Regions from separate parts of the Kluyvera fluvialis genome, predicted to be linked through region 3. Evidence: predicted binding sites of a transcription regulator. Region 3 holds the regulator's gene; each other region holds the start of a gene.
What was found. Region 3 encodes ArgR, which controls arginine synthesis, uptake and breakdown. Its sites were predicted from a motif close to ANTGAATAAAAATACANT; they were not measured.

Region 1 (4,996 bases), 480 kb from region 3:
CGGAATCGCTGGGCGCGGCGCTGCGTAAACTTAACCTGAGTGACGCGCAAAAAGAGAAACTGCCCACTGAGGCCAGCACGTTACACCGCCTGCTGGGCGCGCAGCCGACAAGCCAGCGGATGCGTTACCACGCGGGGAACCCGCTGCATCTTGATGTGCTGGTGGTGGATGAAGCCTCGATGATTGACTTGCCGATGATGGCGCGCCTGATTGACGCGTTGCCGCCGCATGGACGTGTGATTTTCCTCGGCGACCGCGATCAGCTAGCCTCGGTAGAAGCGGGGGCGGTGCTGGGGGATATCTGTAGCTGGGTTAACGCAGGCTACACCGCAGAACGCGCGGCACAGTTAAGCCAACTGGCGGGGGCGACGGTTCCCGCCGGTGAAGGCCATGCCGCCAGCGCGCTGCGCGACAGCCTGTGCCTGCTGCGCACCAGCTACCGTTTTGGCAGTGACTCCGGTATCGGACAACTGGCGGCGGCGGTGAATCGGGGCGATAAAAAAGGCGTGAGCGACGTTTTTGCCCGTGGTTTTAGCGATATCGACTGTAAGCCGCTGCGCTCGACCGACGACTACGCCGCCATGCTGGACGATGCGCGCGCGGGCTATGGTCATTATTTACAGCTTCTGCGCGAACAGGCTGACCCCGCCGTGGTGCTGGAAGCCTTTGGTGAATATCAACTGCTGTGCGCGCTGCGAGAAGGGCCGTGGGGCGTAAGCGGGCTGAATCAGCAGTTTGAGCTGCTGCTGGCGCGTCACCGGCAGATTACACTACCGCGTCACTCGCGTTGGTATGACGGTCGCCCGGTGATGATCACCCGCAACGACAGCGCGTTGGGGCTGTTTAACGGTGATATCGGCGTGGCGTTAGAGCGTGAAGGTAGCCTGCGCGTTTGGTTCCCGATGCCGGACGGCACGGTGAAACCGATTCTGCCAAGCCGTTTACCAGAGCACGACACCGCATGGGCAATGACCGTGCATAAATCGCAGGGGTCAGAGTTTGCCCATGCCGCGCTGGTGTTGCCGACGCAAAATGTGCCGGTGGTGAGCCGTGAATTGATCTACACGGCAATTACCCGCGCGAAATCGCGTTTGTCGATGTATGCCGATGAACATCTGTTAGCGCAAGCCATCGCCACACGAACCGAACGACGCAGCGGCCTGGCCGCCATTTTTGCCGAAATGGCGTAATAGCCAGGTGTTTAACGCTTTGCCTGATGGCGCTACGGTGTGCGAACTTGTAGGCCGGATAAGGCGTTCACGCCGCCATCCGGAAATGGGTGGCACAATGCCTGATGGCGCTGCGCTTATCAGGCCTACGGTGTGCGAATTTGTAGGCCGGATAAGGCGTTTACGCCGCCATCCGGCAATTTGCATGGATATTATTTACGCCAGGTCGGTCATCAGCACTTTGGAGCGGCGCTGGTAGTTGTAGAGCTGCTTTTTGCTTTCTGGCAGCAGATCAACGTCCACCGGTTTAAAACCGCGCTCCTGGAACCAATGAATACTGCGGGTGGTGAGCACGAACAAATGGTTTAACCCCATCTGCTTGGCCTGGGTGGCAATGCGTTGCAACAGCACTTCGCCGCGCGACGAGCTACGGTAGTCCGGGTGTACCGCTACGCAGGCCATCTCGCCAATTTTTTCTTCCGGGAACGGGTACAGCGCCGCACAGGCGATGGTCGTGTTATCACGCTGAATAATCGTGAATTTGTCGATCTCCATCTCCAGTTGCTCACGCGAACGACGCACCAAAATCCCTTGCTGCTCTAACGGGGCAATCAGATCCAAAATCCCGCCGATATCATTGATGGTGGCGCGGCGAATTTGTTCGGCGCTCTCCATCACAATCTGTGTCCCGATACCATCACGTGAGAACAGCTCTTGTAGCAGCGCGCCGTCTTCCTGATAACTTATCAGGTGGCTGCGACGAACACCGCTGCGGCAAGCCTTCACCGCACCGCGCAGGAAGCGAGCCGTGCCGGAAAGGTAATCGCCTTCCTGCTCCAACTCTTCAATACGCGCTTGCGCTTCGTTAGGAAACAGCTCAGAGATAATCTCACCCGCGTCGTTGTAAACCCCTTGTGAGGAGCAAAAACCAATCATCTTCTCGGCCTTCAGTTTAATAGCCAACTGGGTGGCAATCTCCTCTGAGGTCAAGTTGAAGCTCTCACCGGTAACGGAAACGGCAACCGGCCCCATCAGCACTATCGCACCGCTGTCGAGCTGACGATGAATCGCTTCTTCATCAATACGGCGAATACGCCCGCTGTGGCAGTAGTCGATACCGTCATCAACGCCCAACGGCTGGGCGATAATAAAGTTACCGCTCACCACGTTAATGTGCGCTCCTTGCAGCGGGGTATTGTTGAGGCTCATCGACAGCCGAGCGGTGATATCGAGCTGTAACAGCCCTGCTGCTTGCTTAACCAGTTCTAAGGTTTTGGTGTCGGTCACGCGAATATGCTTATGATACGAAGGCTCATGATGATGTGCGGCCAGATTGGCGTCGATTTGCGGGCGCGCGCCATACACCAGCACCAGGCGAATGCCTAGGCTGTGAAGAAGGCCTATATCATTGACAATGCTAGAAAAGTTATCATGCTCGATAGCTTCGCCGCCCAGCATGATGACAAACGTCTTTCCCCGGTGGGCGTTAATATAGGGGACAGAATGACGAAACCCCTCAACCAATTCGGTCTTACGTTCCTTCACCACAGCACAACCCCTCAATGAATTATTATTCGTAATAAGTGTATTTTTATTCTGTTTTTGGCCGGAACGCAAGCCGGAATTTGCCTGGAATAAGGAAAAATAGAACGCTCAATTTCGCTGATCCTACGAATGTTTACCCTTTTATAGATGACAGTTTCTGCGCCTTTGGTTAGAGTTTTCGGTCAATCGTATTATGCGTATACTCGTCGTCCTTTGAGTGTTGTTTGGAATCTGTCATTTTTTTGCCTGGGATAGAGCATGTCGGGAAGTCGGTCTTTGAGTCGTCGTCGCCTGTTACAAGGGGCGGGCGCGATGTGGTTACTAAGTGTGAGTCAGGTTGGTCTAGCCGCCGTTAGTCAGGTGGTGGCCGTGCGCATCTGGCCTGCGTCTAGCTACACGCGCGTTACGGTAGAGTCCAACCGTGTACTCAAATATCGACAGTTTGCGTTAAGCAACCCAGACCGCCTGGTGGTTGATATTGAAGGTGTGAATCTTAATTCGGTGCTGAAAGGCATGGGCGCGCAGATTCGCCAGGATGACCCATTTATCAAATCGGCGCGTGTGGGGCAGTTTGACCCGCAAACGGTGCGCATGGTGTTTGAGCTAAAACAGGATGTCAAACCACAGCTCTTCGCGCTGGCGCCGTTTGCTGGTTTTAAAGAACGTCTGGTGATGGATCTCTATCCGGCAAGCAGCAAAGAGGAGCAAGACCCGCTGCTGGCACTGCTGGAGGAGTACAACAAGGGCGATCTTGAAAAGCAGGTTCCGCCAGCTCAGAGCGGCCCACAGCCGGGTAAAGCCGGGCGTGACCGGCCTATCGTCATTATGCTCGACCCCGGACACGGCGGTGAAGACTCCGGTGCGGTGGGGCTGCATAAAACACGTGAGAAAGACGTGGTGCTGCAAATTGCCCGCCGCTTACGTGCGCTGATTGAGAAAGAGGGCAATATGAAAGCCTACATGACGCGTAACGAAGATATCTTTATTCCGCTCCAGGTGCGGGTGGCGAAGGCGCAAAAGCAGCGCGCCGACCTGTTTGTTTCTATCCATGCGGATGCCTTTACCAGCCGCCAGCCGCGCGGCTCATCGGTGTTTGCGCTGTCAACCAAAGGGGCCACCAGTACGGCGGCAAAATACCTCGCGAAGACCCAGAACGCCGCCGACTTAGTGGGGGGGGTGAGCAAAAGCGGTGATCGCTACGTTGACCACACCATGTTTGATATGGTGCAGTCGCTGACCATTAACGACAGCCTGAAATTCGGCAAAGCGGTTTTGAAAAAGCTCGGTCAGGTGAACAAACTGCATAAAAATCAGGTAGAACAGGCGGGCTTTGCGGTACTGAAAGCACCGGATATCCCGTCGATCCTCGTCGAAACGGCATTCATCAGTAACGTTGAGGAGGAGCGCAAGCTCAGGACTGCCACCTTCCAGCAGGAAGTGGCCGAGTCTATTCTTGCCGGGATTAAAGCCTATTTTGCTGACGGCGCAACGCTTGCGCGACGCGGGTAATTTAAGGTGTCGCGTTTAAAGAGCGTTCACGGCGGCAACACCCGTGAAGCCGCCGCATTGCTGGGCATTGCGGCTGACCAATTGCTGGATTTCAGCGCCAATATTAACCCGCTCGGGATGCCCGAAAGCCTGAAACAGGCGATTATCGCCGGGCTTTCCCTCGCCGAGCGTTACCCTGATGTCGAATACCAACAGTTGCATCAGGCGCTGGCGGCGCATCACGGCGTTCCGGCCTCGTGGGTGCTGGCGGGCAACGGTGAAACAGAGTCGATTTTCACCCTCGTTCACGGCTTGAAGCCGCGTCATGCCATGGTGGTCGCGCCGGGGTTTGCGGAGTATCGTCGGGCGCTGGAGACAATCGACTGCCAGATAACCCCCTTCGCCTTGCGTGAAGAAGACGGCTGGCAACTGACCGAACGTATTCTTCCCGCGCTAACCGCTAATCTTGATTGCCTGTTTTTGTGTACGCCGAATAACCCGACGGGTCTGCTCCCGTCACACGCATTGCTGGCGGCGATTGCCGAGCGTTGCCGAACGCTGGGGATTGCGCTGATCCTCGATGAAGCCTTTATCGATTTTATTGCTGGCGAGCAGGGGTTTATCCCGCTGCTGGCGCAAAATCCGCATGTCTGGGTACTGCGCTCACTCACCAAGTTTTATGCAATTCCTGGCCTGCGTCTGGGGTATGTGCTCAACAGCGACGAGCCGATGCTCGCGCGGCTGCGCCAGCGGCAAATGCCGTGGTCAATTAATGCCTTTGCCGCGCTGGCGGG
Region 2 (4,996 bases), 690 kb from region 3:
ACGTAGCCACGGTACATCTCGCAGGAGATATCCGACAGCTCGTCCATGATGCGACGCCATTCATCTTTCGGTTCTGGCGGCGGCAGCAGGTTTGCTTCCAGAATTGCGCTGGTGTACAGCGACAGGCTGCTGACGGTGACTTCCGGCAGGCCGTATTTGAAGCGGATCATCTCGCCTTGCTCGGTGACACGCAGGCCGCCTTTCAGGCTTCCCGGCGGTTGCGAGAGCAGTGCAGCGTGGGCTGGTGCGCCGCCGCGACCGATGGAACCACCGCGACCGTGGAATAGCGTCAGCTCAATGCCAGCTTTTTCGCAGGTTTTGATCAAGGCATCTTGCGCCTGGTATTGCGCCCAGGAGGCAGCCATCACGCCCGCATCTTTTGCGGAGTCGGAATAGCCAATCATGACCATCTGTTTGCCCTGAATAAAGCCGCGATACCAGTCGATGCTCAGCAACTGCGTCATGACATCGTTGGCATTGTTCAGGTCGTCCAGCGTTTCGAACAGCGGTGCGACTGGCAGCGCGAAGGTGATACCGGCTTCTTTCAGCAGCAGGTGAACCGCCAGCACGTCGGACGGCGTTTTTGCCATTGAGATAACATAGGCAGCCACCGAGCCTTGCGGCGCATCAACAATCGCTTTGCAGGTGTTGAGCACTTCGCGAGTTTCGTTGCTTGGCTCCCAGCTACGTGGCAACAGTGGGCGTTTAGAGTTCAGTTCGCGAATCAGAAACGCTTGTTTGTCGGCTTCCGACCAGCTTTCGTAGTCGCCGATACCCAGATAACGGGTCAGTTCGCCCAGCGCTTCGGTGTGGCGAGTGCTTTCCTGGCGTACGTCGATACGCACCAGCGGTACGCCGAAACATTTCACGCGGCGCAGGGTGTCGAGCAGCTCACCGTTGGCGATAATGCTCATGCCGCAGGCCTGTAGCGATTTATAGCAGGCGTACAGCGGTTCCCAAAGTTGTTCGTTCTGGCTAATCAGGCCTGCCGGTTTCGGCAGACGCTGGCCTTTCAGGCGCGCTTCCAGCCAGGCCTGAGTGGAGACCAGTTGGCTACGCAGATTTTTCAGCAAGAAACGGTACGGTTCGGCCGCGCCCGCTTCGCCCACGTACTCACGCAACTCGTCGGTGCACTCAACCATCGACAGTTCAGAGATCAGAACCTGAATATCTTTCAGGAACAGGTCGGTGGCTTTCCAGCGGCTTAATAGCAGCACGTGGCGGGTGATTTCGGCGGTGACATTGGGGTTGCCGTCGCGGTCGCCGCCCATCCAGGAGGTGAAGCGCACGGGGACGAAATCTACCGGCAGTTTGTAGCCGAGGTTTTCTTCTAGCTGTTCGTTCAGTTCGCGCAGATAGTTCGGCACGCCTTCCCACAGGCTATTTTCTACCACCGCAAAGCCCCATTTGGCTTCATCAACCGGGCTTGGGCGGTGCTTACGAATTTCATCGGTATGCCAGGACTGCGCAATCAACTGGCGCAAACGGCGCATCACCTGGTTGCGTTCGTAGTCGGCAATATCAGAGTTATCGAGCTGTTTCAGGCAGTTGTTGATTTCACCCATTTTGTGGATAAGCGTACGACGGGTGATCTCGGTCGGGTGCGCGGTCAGCACCAGCTCCAGCGACAGGGATTCAACAGCCTGTTTAATGGTGGCTTCATTGAGATTGGGTTGGTTTTTGAGCTTGCGCAGGGTGCGGGCAATCACTTCTGGGTTGCTCGCCGCTTCGCCTTTTGGCGAGATGCTGTGGTACTGCTCGGCGGTGTTGGCCAGGTTCAGAAATTGGCTGAATGCGCGGGCAACGGGCAGCAATTCATCGTTGGAGAGGTTCTGCAAGGTGCTCAGCAGTTCCTGACGATTAGCCTCATTGCCAGCACGGGACGATTTGGACAATTTGCGGATTGTTTCTACACGGTCAAGAATGTTTTCACCAAGCGCATCCTTGATGGTATCGCCTAGCACTTTACCGAGCATACTGACATTACTACGCAACGCGGAATATTGTTCGTTCATTAACCCAGATACCCCATCTCATTTTATTTTGTTATATCCCGTCCTTTGGAACGAAAGGGCAGGGATAAAAGACACCTCTTTTATAAAGCCACGTAAAACACCTGACGTCAATTGCTGCGAAATCGCTTCAGCAAACGAATAAATGCCAGCAATTTACGAAAGTTAATTCGCATCCACCCAGATAAGTAATGCTTATGAAAATGTGAGCAAGCGCACGGGAATTAAGAGGATTAATCGCGGGGTGGCGCTGCGTTTATTTGTCCAGGTATTGGCTCAATAAACGCAACGCCGCTGGCGTTAATGCCAGCAGAAATGATGTACAACCTGGGTGATTAGCTCGCGGGTAGGTTTAATAAAGCGGGTTTCCAGATATTCATCCGGCTGGTGGGCCTGATTGATAGAACCGGGGCCAAGCACCAGTGTCGGGCAGAGCGTTTGAATAAACGGCGCTTCGGTACAGTAGTTGACGACTTCGGTTTGCGCGCCAAGCAATTTCTCGACCACTTCCACCAGGGGGTGATCCGGCGGGCATTCGTAGCCTGGAATCGGCGGATGCAGTTCGCTTATCGTCAGGCGTCCAGGCCATTGGGCGCTAACCGGCTCCAGTGCTTCATTCAGCAGACCGTTGAGATCGTTTAGCGTCATGCCCGGTAGCGGGCGAATATCCATATGCAGTTCGCAGCAGGCGCAGATGCGGTTTGAGGCATCGCCGCCGTGAAGGCTACCCAGATTGAGCGTGGGATACGGCACGGTAAACGCCTCGTAGTGGTAGCGCTCTTTAAGCGAGTCGCGCAGTTGCATTACGCGGCCAATCGCATCGTGCATGATTTCTATTGCGTTCACCCCGCGCGCCGGATCGCTGGAGTGGCCCGACTGGCCCAGTACGCGGATGGCGTTGGACATATGGCCTTTGTGGGCGCGCACCGGTTGCAGCGAGGTTGGCTCGCCGATGATGGCGCAGTTCGGTCGTAGCTCGGTGGACTCGGCAAAATAGCGTGCGCCAGCCATGCTGGTTTCTTCGTCTGCCGTCGCCAGAATGTAGAGCGGCTTTTTCAACTGCGTCACATCGACATCACGCAGAGCATCAAGAATAAAGGCGAAGAAACCTTTCATGTCGGCAGTGCCCAGGCCGTACAGCTTGTTGTCGTGTTCGGTGAGGGTGAAAGGGTCGCGCGTCCAACGTCCGTCGTCGAAGGGGACGGTGTCAGTATGCCCGGCTAACAGTAGGCCGCCCGCACCCTGGCCGATGCTGGCCAGCAGGTTGAATTTATTGCGGGTTCCGGGGACGGGTTGAACCTCAACATTAAAGCCCAAAGAGGCGAACCAGTCAGACAGCAGAGTGATTAAAGACGCATTACTTTGATCGAGCGCTTCTTCGGTTGCGCTGATGGACGGTGTGGCGATCAATGCGCGATAAATCTCGATAAATGGGGGTAAATTGTTTTTCATTGTTGACACACCTCGGGTCATGATAGTATCAATATTCATGCAGTATTTGTGAATAAAAATACATTATCGTTAGGCGTAATAAAACCCACAAATGGTAGGGTTATGTCACGACGCTTAGCCAGGAAAACAGACATAAGAAGGTGAGCAGCCCCGATGTTGAATACGCTGATTGTGGGCGCGAGCGGTTACGCTGGCGCAGAGCTTGTGACCTATGTAAATCGCCATCCTCATATGAACATAACCGCTTTGACCGTCTCAGCGCAAAGCAATGATGCGGGTAAGCTTATCTCCGATTTACATCCGCAGCTAAAAGGCATCGTCGATTTGCCGCTGCAACCGATGTCCGATATCAGCGAATTCAGTGCGGGCGTTGATGTGGTGTTTCTCGCCACCGCCCATGAAGTGAGTCACGATCTGGCCCCGCAATTCCTCGCGGCGGGCTGCGTGGTGTTCGATCTTTCCGGGGCGTTCCGTGTTAATGACGGCGCGTTCTACGAAAAATACTACGGTTTTACTCATCAGCATCCTGATCTACTGGCGCAGGCGGTGTACGGCCTTGCCGAGTGGAGCGCGGATGTGCTGAAAGAGGCGAATCTGATTGCTGTTCCGGGGTGCTACCCAACGGCGGCGCAGTTGTCGTTAAAACCGCTGATTGAGGCCGATCTCTTGGATCTCAGCCAGTGGCCGGTGATCAACGCCACCAGTGGCGTGAGCGGCGCGGGGCGTAAAGCGGCTATTTCCAATAGTTTTTGCGAAGTGAGCCTGCAACCTTACGGTGTGTTCACGCATCGCCATCAGCCGGAAATCGCCAGCCATCTGGGCGCAGACGTTATCTTTACCCCGCATTTGGGCAACTTCCCGCGCGGTATTCTGGAAACCATCACCTGCCGCCTGAAACCGGGTGTGAGCCATGAGCAAGTGTCGCAGACGCTGCAACAGGCCTACGGCAATAAACCGCTGGTGCGTTTATACGACAAAGGCGTTCCGGCGCTGAAAAATGTGGTTGGGTTGCCATTTTGCGATATCGGTTTTGCTGTTCAGGGCGAGCACCTGATTGTGGTGGCAACTGAAGACAATTTATTGAAAGGCGCCGCCGCGCAGGCTGTGCAGTGCGCCAATATCCGTTTCGGCTTCGCTGAGACGCAGTCTCTTATTTAAGGTGTGGTGACGATGAATCCATTAATTATCAAATTGGGCGGCGTGTTACTCGATAGCGAAGAAGCGTTGGAGCGCCTGTTTACCGCGCTGGTAAATTACCGCGAGTCGCATCAACGCCCGCTGGTGATTGTCCACGGCGGCGGTTGCGTGGTTGATGAGCTGATGAAGAAGCTCAACCTGCCGGTGAAAAAGAAAGAAGGCCTGCGGGTCACGCCTGCTGACCAAATCGACATTATTACCGGCGCGCTGGCGGGTACGGCTAACAAAACCCTGCTGGCGTGGGCGAAAAAACATGATATTGCGTCTGTTGGCCTGTACCTCGGTGATGGCGACAGCGTGAGCATTACTCAGCTTGATGAAGATCTCGGACACGT
Region 3 (4,996 bases):
TTTCCTGCAAACTGACGCCTCGATTAACCACGGTAACTCCGGCGGCGCGCTGGTGAACTCGCTGGGCGAGCTGATGGGCATCAACACGCTATCTTTTGATAAGAGCAACGATGGCGAGACGCCTGAAGGGCTGAGCTTTGCGATTCCGTTCCAGTTGGCAACCAAAATTATGGATAAGCTAATTCGCGACGGGCGCGTTATTCGTGGCTTTATCGGTATCAGTGGACGAGAAATTGCGCCAATCCACTCGCAGAGTGGTGGTATCGACCAGCTGCAAGGCATTGTGGTTAACGAGGTTGCGCCTGACGGCCCAGCGGCGCAGGCCGGTCTTCAGACCAATGACGTGATTATTTCGGTCAATGGCAAACCCGCCATCTCGGCGCTGGAAACCATGGATCAGGTGGCGGAAATTCGTCCTGGTTCGGTTATCCCGGTGGTCGTAATGCGTGATGACAAAAAACTCACGATGCAGGTAACGATTCAGGAATATCCGGCGTCAAACTAAGCCACACAAATAGCAAAGGGGCCAATGGCCCCTTTGTGACATTAAGGCCTTAGCCTTATTTATTGATGAACTCTTCGCCGAGCTGAATATCTTTTCTCAGCGTCTCCAGCATCCCTTCTAACGCCTGTTGTTCATAGGCGCTCAGCGTGCCAATAGCGCGGCGCTCTTCAATGCCATTTTTACCCAACAGCAGCGGCTGTGAGAAGAAACGGGCGTATTCGCCGTCGCCTTCAACATACGCGCACTCAACAACGCCTTTCTCGCCCTGTAACGCGCGAACCAGCGACAGACCAAAGCGTGCAGCCGCCTGGCCCATCGACAGCGTTGCCGACCCGCCACCCGCCTTCGCTTCCACCACTTCAGTACCCGCGTTCTGGATGCGTTTGGTTAAATCATTCACTTCCTGAGAGGAGAAACTCACGCCAGGGATTTGTGATAATAAAGGCAGAATCGTGACGCCAGAGTGGCCGCCAATCACCGGTACTTCAATATCGCCACAGTTTTTGCTTTTAAGCTCAGCGACAAACGTATTGGAGCGGATAATATCCAGCGTGGTGACGCCGAACAGTTTATTTTTGTCGTACACGCCCGCTTTTTTCAGCACCTCGGCGGCAATCGCCACGGTGGTGTTAACCGGATTGGTAATAATACCAATGCAGGCTTTCGGCGCAGTTTTAGCAATTTGTTGTACCAGGTTTTTCACAATCCCGGCATTAACATTAAAGAGATCGGAGCGATCCATCCCGGGCTTACGCGCAACCCCGGCAGAAATCAGCACAACATCAGCCCCTTCCAGCGCAGGTGTGGCATCTTCACCGCAGAACCCTTTGATTTTAACATCCGTCGGGATATGGCTAAGATCTACGGCCACGCCAGGCGTGACGGGGGCAATATCATAGAGAGAGAGTTCTGAACCAGAAGGCAGTTGGGTCTTTAGTAGTAGGGCAAGTGCCTGGCCAATACCGCCGGCGGCACCAAGGACTGCGACTTTCATCCTAAACTCCTTATTATGGTTAATGACATTCAGGTAATAACCTGCTGTGGACCGCATTACCAACGCAGGAGATACCCTTTGCGACTCCATTGCGGCGACCTTAATTCACTGGGTAAATAATTACAATAGTAATGCATTACAGCATGCAGACTATCCAACAGCATTGCTGACGGTCTCCGCACAACTCCCGAAAAAAGATCTATACCCAAAATAATTTGAGTTGCTTGTAGGCGGTGACTGAGCGAAACCCCAGGGGGTGAGTGAAAACAGCCAACACCCAAGCAACTCGAAGTATGACGGGCATACACACAAAATCATTCAGGTTCGTGTCAGCAAGTGCAGCCAACACAGAAGCCGCTTGAAAGATGATGTGTATATCTACGAAACCAAATTTTCATCAACTATCGATTACAATATAGTCAGCATGTTGTATAAAACAACATCAATTCAATAACATTTCATTTACTTTTAACTTATTTAGATCCCGTGACATAGACATGTTTCTTAGGTCTAAATTTTGATAAAATCTTGCCTTTCTCTATTTGGCCCAGTCTTTTGGGATAAATTATTTTGCATAGAATAATCACCTATATGCATAATAATGTTAATTTCACCCCTATAACCAGGTGACATATGCGAAGTCCAACTAAACAAGAAGAATTAGTTAAAGCCTTTAAAGCGTTGCTGAAGGAAGAAAAATTTAGCTCTCAGGGCGAAATTGTTCAGGCCTTGCAAGAAGAAGGCTTCGATAATATCAACCAATCCAAGATTTCTCGTATGCTGACGAAGTTTGGCGCTGTGCGTACACGCAATGCCAAAATGGAGATGGTTTATTGCCTGCCCGCAGAGCTTGGCGTTCCGACAACCAGCAGCCCGCTGAAGAATCTGGTGCTGGATATTGACTATAACGATGCCGTTGTCGTTATCCATACCAGCCCAGGGGCCGCACAGTTGATAGCCCGCCTGCTGGACTCACTGGGCAAAGCGGAAGGTATCCTCGGCAGCATTGCTGGTGATGACACCATCTTCACCACCCCAGCGCGAGGGTTCACGGTTAAAGATCTCTACGAGGCTATTCAGGTTCTGTTCGAACAAGAACTGTAACCCCTCTTTTCTCCTCTGGGCTTCCAGAGGAGTCTGCCCTTCCCCATCATTCCCGCAGCTTCAACTACCGCTTCGTTAGCATTTAGTGCGATTTTTCAGCCAAATACATATATTCAGTGAATATATCCTGTCTTAAGCGCACAAAATATCAAATTCATCTATCTTTTTGATTTTACGCATTATTAGCCGAATACTTAGCCAGATTATGTGATTTTTTATACGTATTTGTTCTAAAAATGACGATTCTTGACATGTAATTACACACGAAACCATTAGTTAGGTATTAATATTTTATGTGATTAGTGTATACTTAATTTCGTGATGAGGGTCACAAAACAAAGGCCCTTCAAAAAAATTCGACGAGGTGAGTATCATGAAAATCAAAACAACTGTTGCCGCTCTGAGCATCCTGTCCGTTATCTCATTTGGTGCGTTCGCCGCAGATTCTATCAACAGCGCTCAAGCGCAAAACCGTCAGCCTATCGGCACTGTATCTGTTGGCTCCGTGGGTTCGTCCCCAATGGATATGCATGAAATGCTGAACAAGAAAGCGGAAGAACAAGGTGCGTCGTCATATCGTGTGATTGAAGCACGTACTGGTGACCACTGGCACGCAACGGCTGAACTGTACAAATAAGTCGTGTGAAGCAATACGTCGGCAGTAAAAAAAAATGAATTACCACAGCGGTCTCAGGAATTAGAAAACATATCCTCTCACCGCTGAAAAATAAGGTGAGGAGTAAAAAATATGAAAAGCGCAATGATTATCGCATCCCTTGGTCTGGCATCCGTACTCTCTTTCGGCGCAAGCGCCGCAGTACATCAAGTCACCGCCGACCAGGCGCAGAACCTGCAACCCATGGGCACTATCTCTGTCTCTCAAATCGGCAGTGCCCCAATGGATATGAGCAGTCAGTTAGCCGCAAAAGCAGAAAAAGAAGGTGCCAGCAGCTACCGCATCATTGAAGCGCGTACCGGCGACCATTGGCACGCAACGGCTGAACTGTACAAATAAACCCTCGTCGTCTTGTCCGACGACTTGCCCTCGCCCTTACGCGAGGGCTTTTTTCATCCGCGTTGTACGTTAAAGCGCAGCATCCCTTCCAGCTCCTCTTCGGCCTCATCAAACAGCAGAATCAGCGCGCCGTAGCGCCGACGCTGTTTGTCATCAAGATGGCTGAATTCTATCTCTAGCGGCAGCGGCATCTGCGGGCTGGTAACCACATCCCACAGCGTGTCCAGGTCATGGATGCTGTCTTTTTCGAGGGCAAAGAGTCGGGCAAACTCCCGGTAAAAATCGCCCTGATCCTCTATCTCATCGAAATCAAAAGTATAGATTTTCATTGTCTGCCCCCTTCCCGCCAACAAGACTAAAGTCCCCCAATGTGTAGCGTTTTCACCTCAAGGTACTCCTCTAAACCCAGCACCGATCCTTCACGCCCCAGCCCGGACTCTTTCACGCCGCCAAACGGCCCCAGCTCGGTTGAAACGGCGCATTCGTTAATGCCAATCATCCCGCTCTCTAACGCCTGCGAGACGCGGAAAACACGGGACAAATTTTGGCTGTAGAAGTAGGCCGCCAGGCCATACGGTGTATTGTTTGCCCGTTGAATCACTTCGTCTTCATCGCGGAAACGGAAACAGGCCGCCAGTGGGCCAAATGTCTCTTCTTGCGCCAGCAGCATATTCTCCTGGCACTCACCCAGCACCGTCGGCTGCCAGAAATTCCCGCCCAGCGCGTGCGGCTGGCCTCCCGCAAGCACGGTCGCACCTTTAGCTAACGCATCTTCAACATGCTCACGTACCTTTTTCACCGCCGATGCTTCAATCAATGGCCCGACAATAACCCCTTCGTCCAGCCCATTGCCCACTTTCAACGCCTTCACGGCGGCGCTAAGTTGGCTAACAAAACTTTCATACACGCTATCGTGGATATAGAAGCGGTTAACGCTGACGCACACCTGCCCAGCGTTACGGAATTTGTTAGCCATCGCCCCTTGTACTGCGGCGTCGATATCAGCATCTTCGAAAACGATATACGGTGCGTTACCACCCAGTTCCATTGAAACTTTTTTCATGGTTTCTGCGGCATTGCGAACCAGCGTTTTCCCCACCGCCGTGGAGCCGGTGAAGGAAATTTTACGAACATCATGGCTCGCCATTATGGCATCGCTAATCTCCTGGGTATTACCCGCCACCGCATTCAACACGCCGTCAGGAATACCGGCTTTTTTCGCCAGCACCAACAACGCAAAGGCACACAGCGGCGTATTATTCGCGGGTTTAATGACCCCAGTACACCCAGCGGCGAGCGCGGGGCCGAGCTTGCGAGTGAGCATCGCCATAGGGAAGTTCCACGGCGTAATCGCCGCGACGACGCCAATCGGTTCACG

Region 1: the regulator ArgR is predicted to act here: its motif matches at 2,752-2,769, upstream of argA (amino-acid N-acetyltransferase).
Region 2: the regulator ArgR is predicted to act here: its motif matches at 3,512-3,529, upstream of argC (N-acetyl-gamma-glutamyl-phosphate reductase).

The regions. Positions count from the first base shown of each region.
Region 1 covers NZ_AP046142.1:991,966-996,961, forward strand. The annotation lists gene recD (exodeoxyribonuclease V subunit alpha) at 1-1,190, shown strand, start outside; gene argA (amino-acid N-acetyltransferase) at 1,386-2,717, opposite strand; gene amiC (N-acetylmuramoyl-L-alanine amidase AmiC) at 2,973-4,223, shown strand; gene cobD (threonine-phosphate decarboxylase CobD) at 4,230-4,996, shown strand, end outside.
Region 2 covers NZ_AP046142.1:4,786,279-4,791,274, reverse strand. The annotation lists gene ppc (phosphoenolpyruvate carboxylase) at 1-2,015, opposite strand, end outside; gene argE (acetylornithine deacetylase) at 2,313-3,464, opposite strand; gene argC (N-acetyl-gamma-glutamyl-phosphate reductase) at 3,618-4,622, shown strand; gene argB (acetylglutamate kinase) at 4,635-4,996, shown strand, end outside.
Region 3 covers NZ_AP046142.1:514,318-519,313, reverse strand. The annotation lists gene degS (outer membrane-stress sensor serine endopeptidase DegS) at 1-505, shown strand, start outside; gene mdh (malate dehydrogenase) at 561-1,499, opposite strand; gene argR (transcriptional regulator ArgR) at 2,133-2,603, shown strand; gene yhcN (peroxide/acid stress response protein YhcN) at 2,977-3,240, shown strand; gene yhcN-B (DUF1471 family stress response protein YhcN-B) at 3,352-3,618, shown strand; gene AC6I4B_RS02510 (barstar family protein) at 3,672-3,947, opposite strand; gene AC6I4B_RS02505 (NAD-dependent succinate-semialdehyde dehydrogenase) at 3,974-4,996, opposite strand, start outside.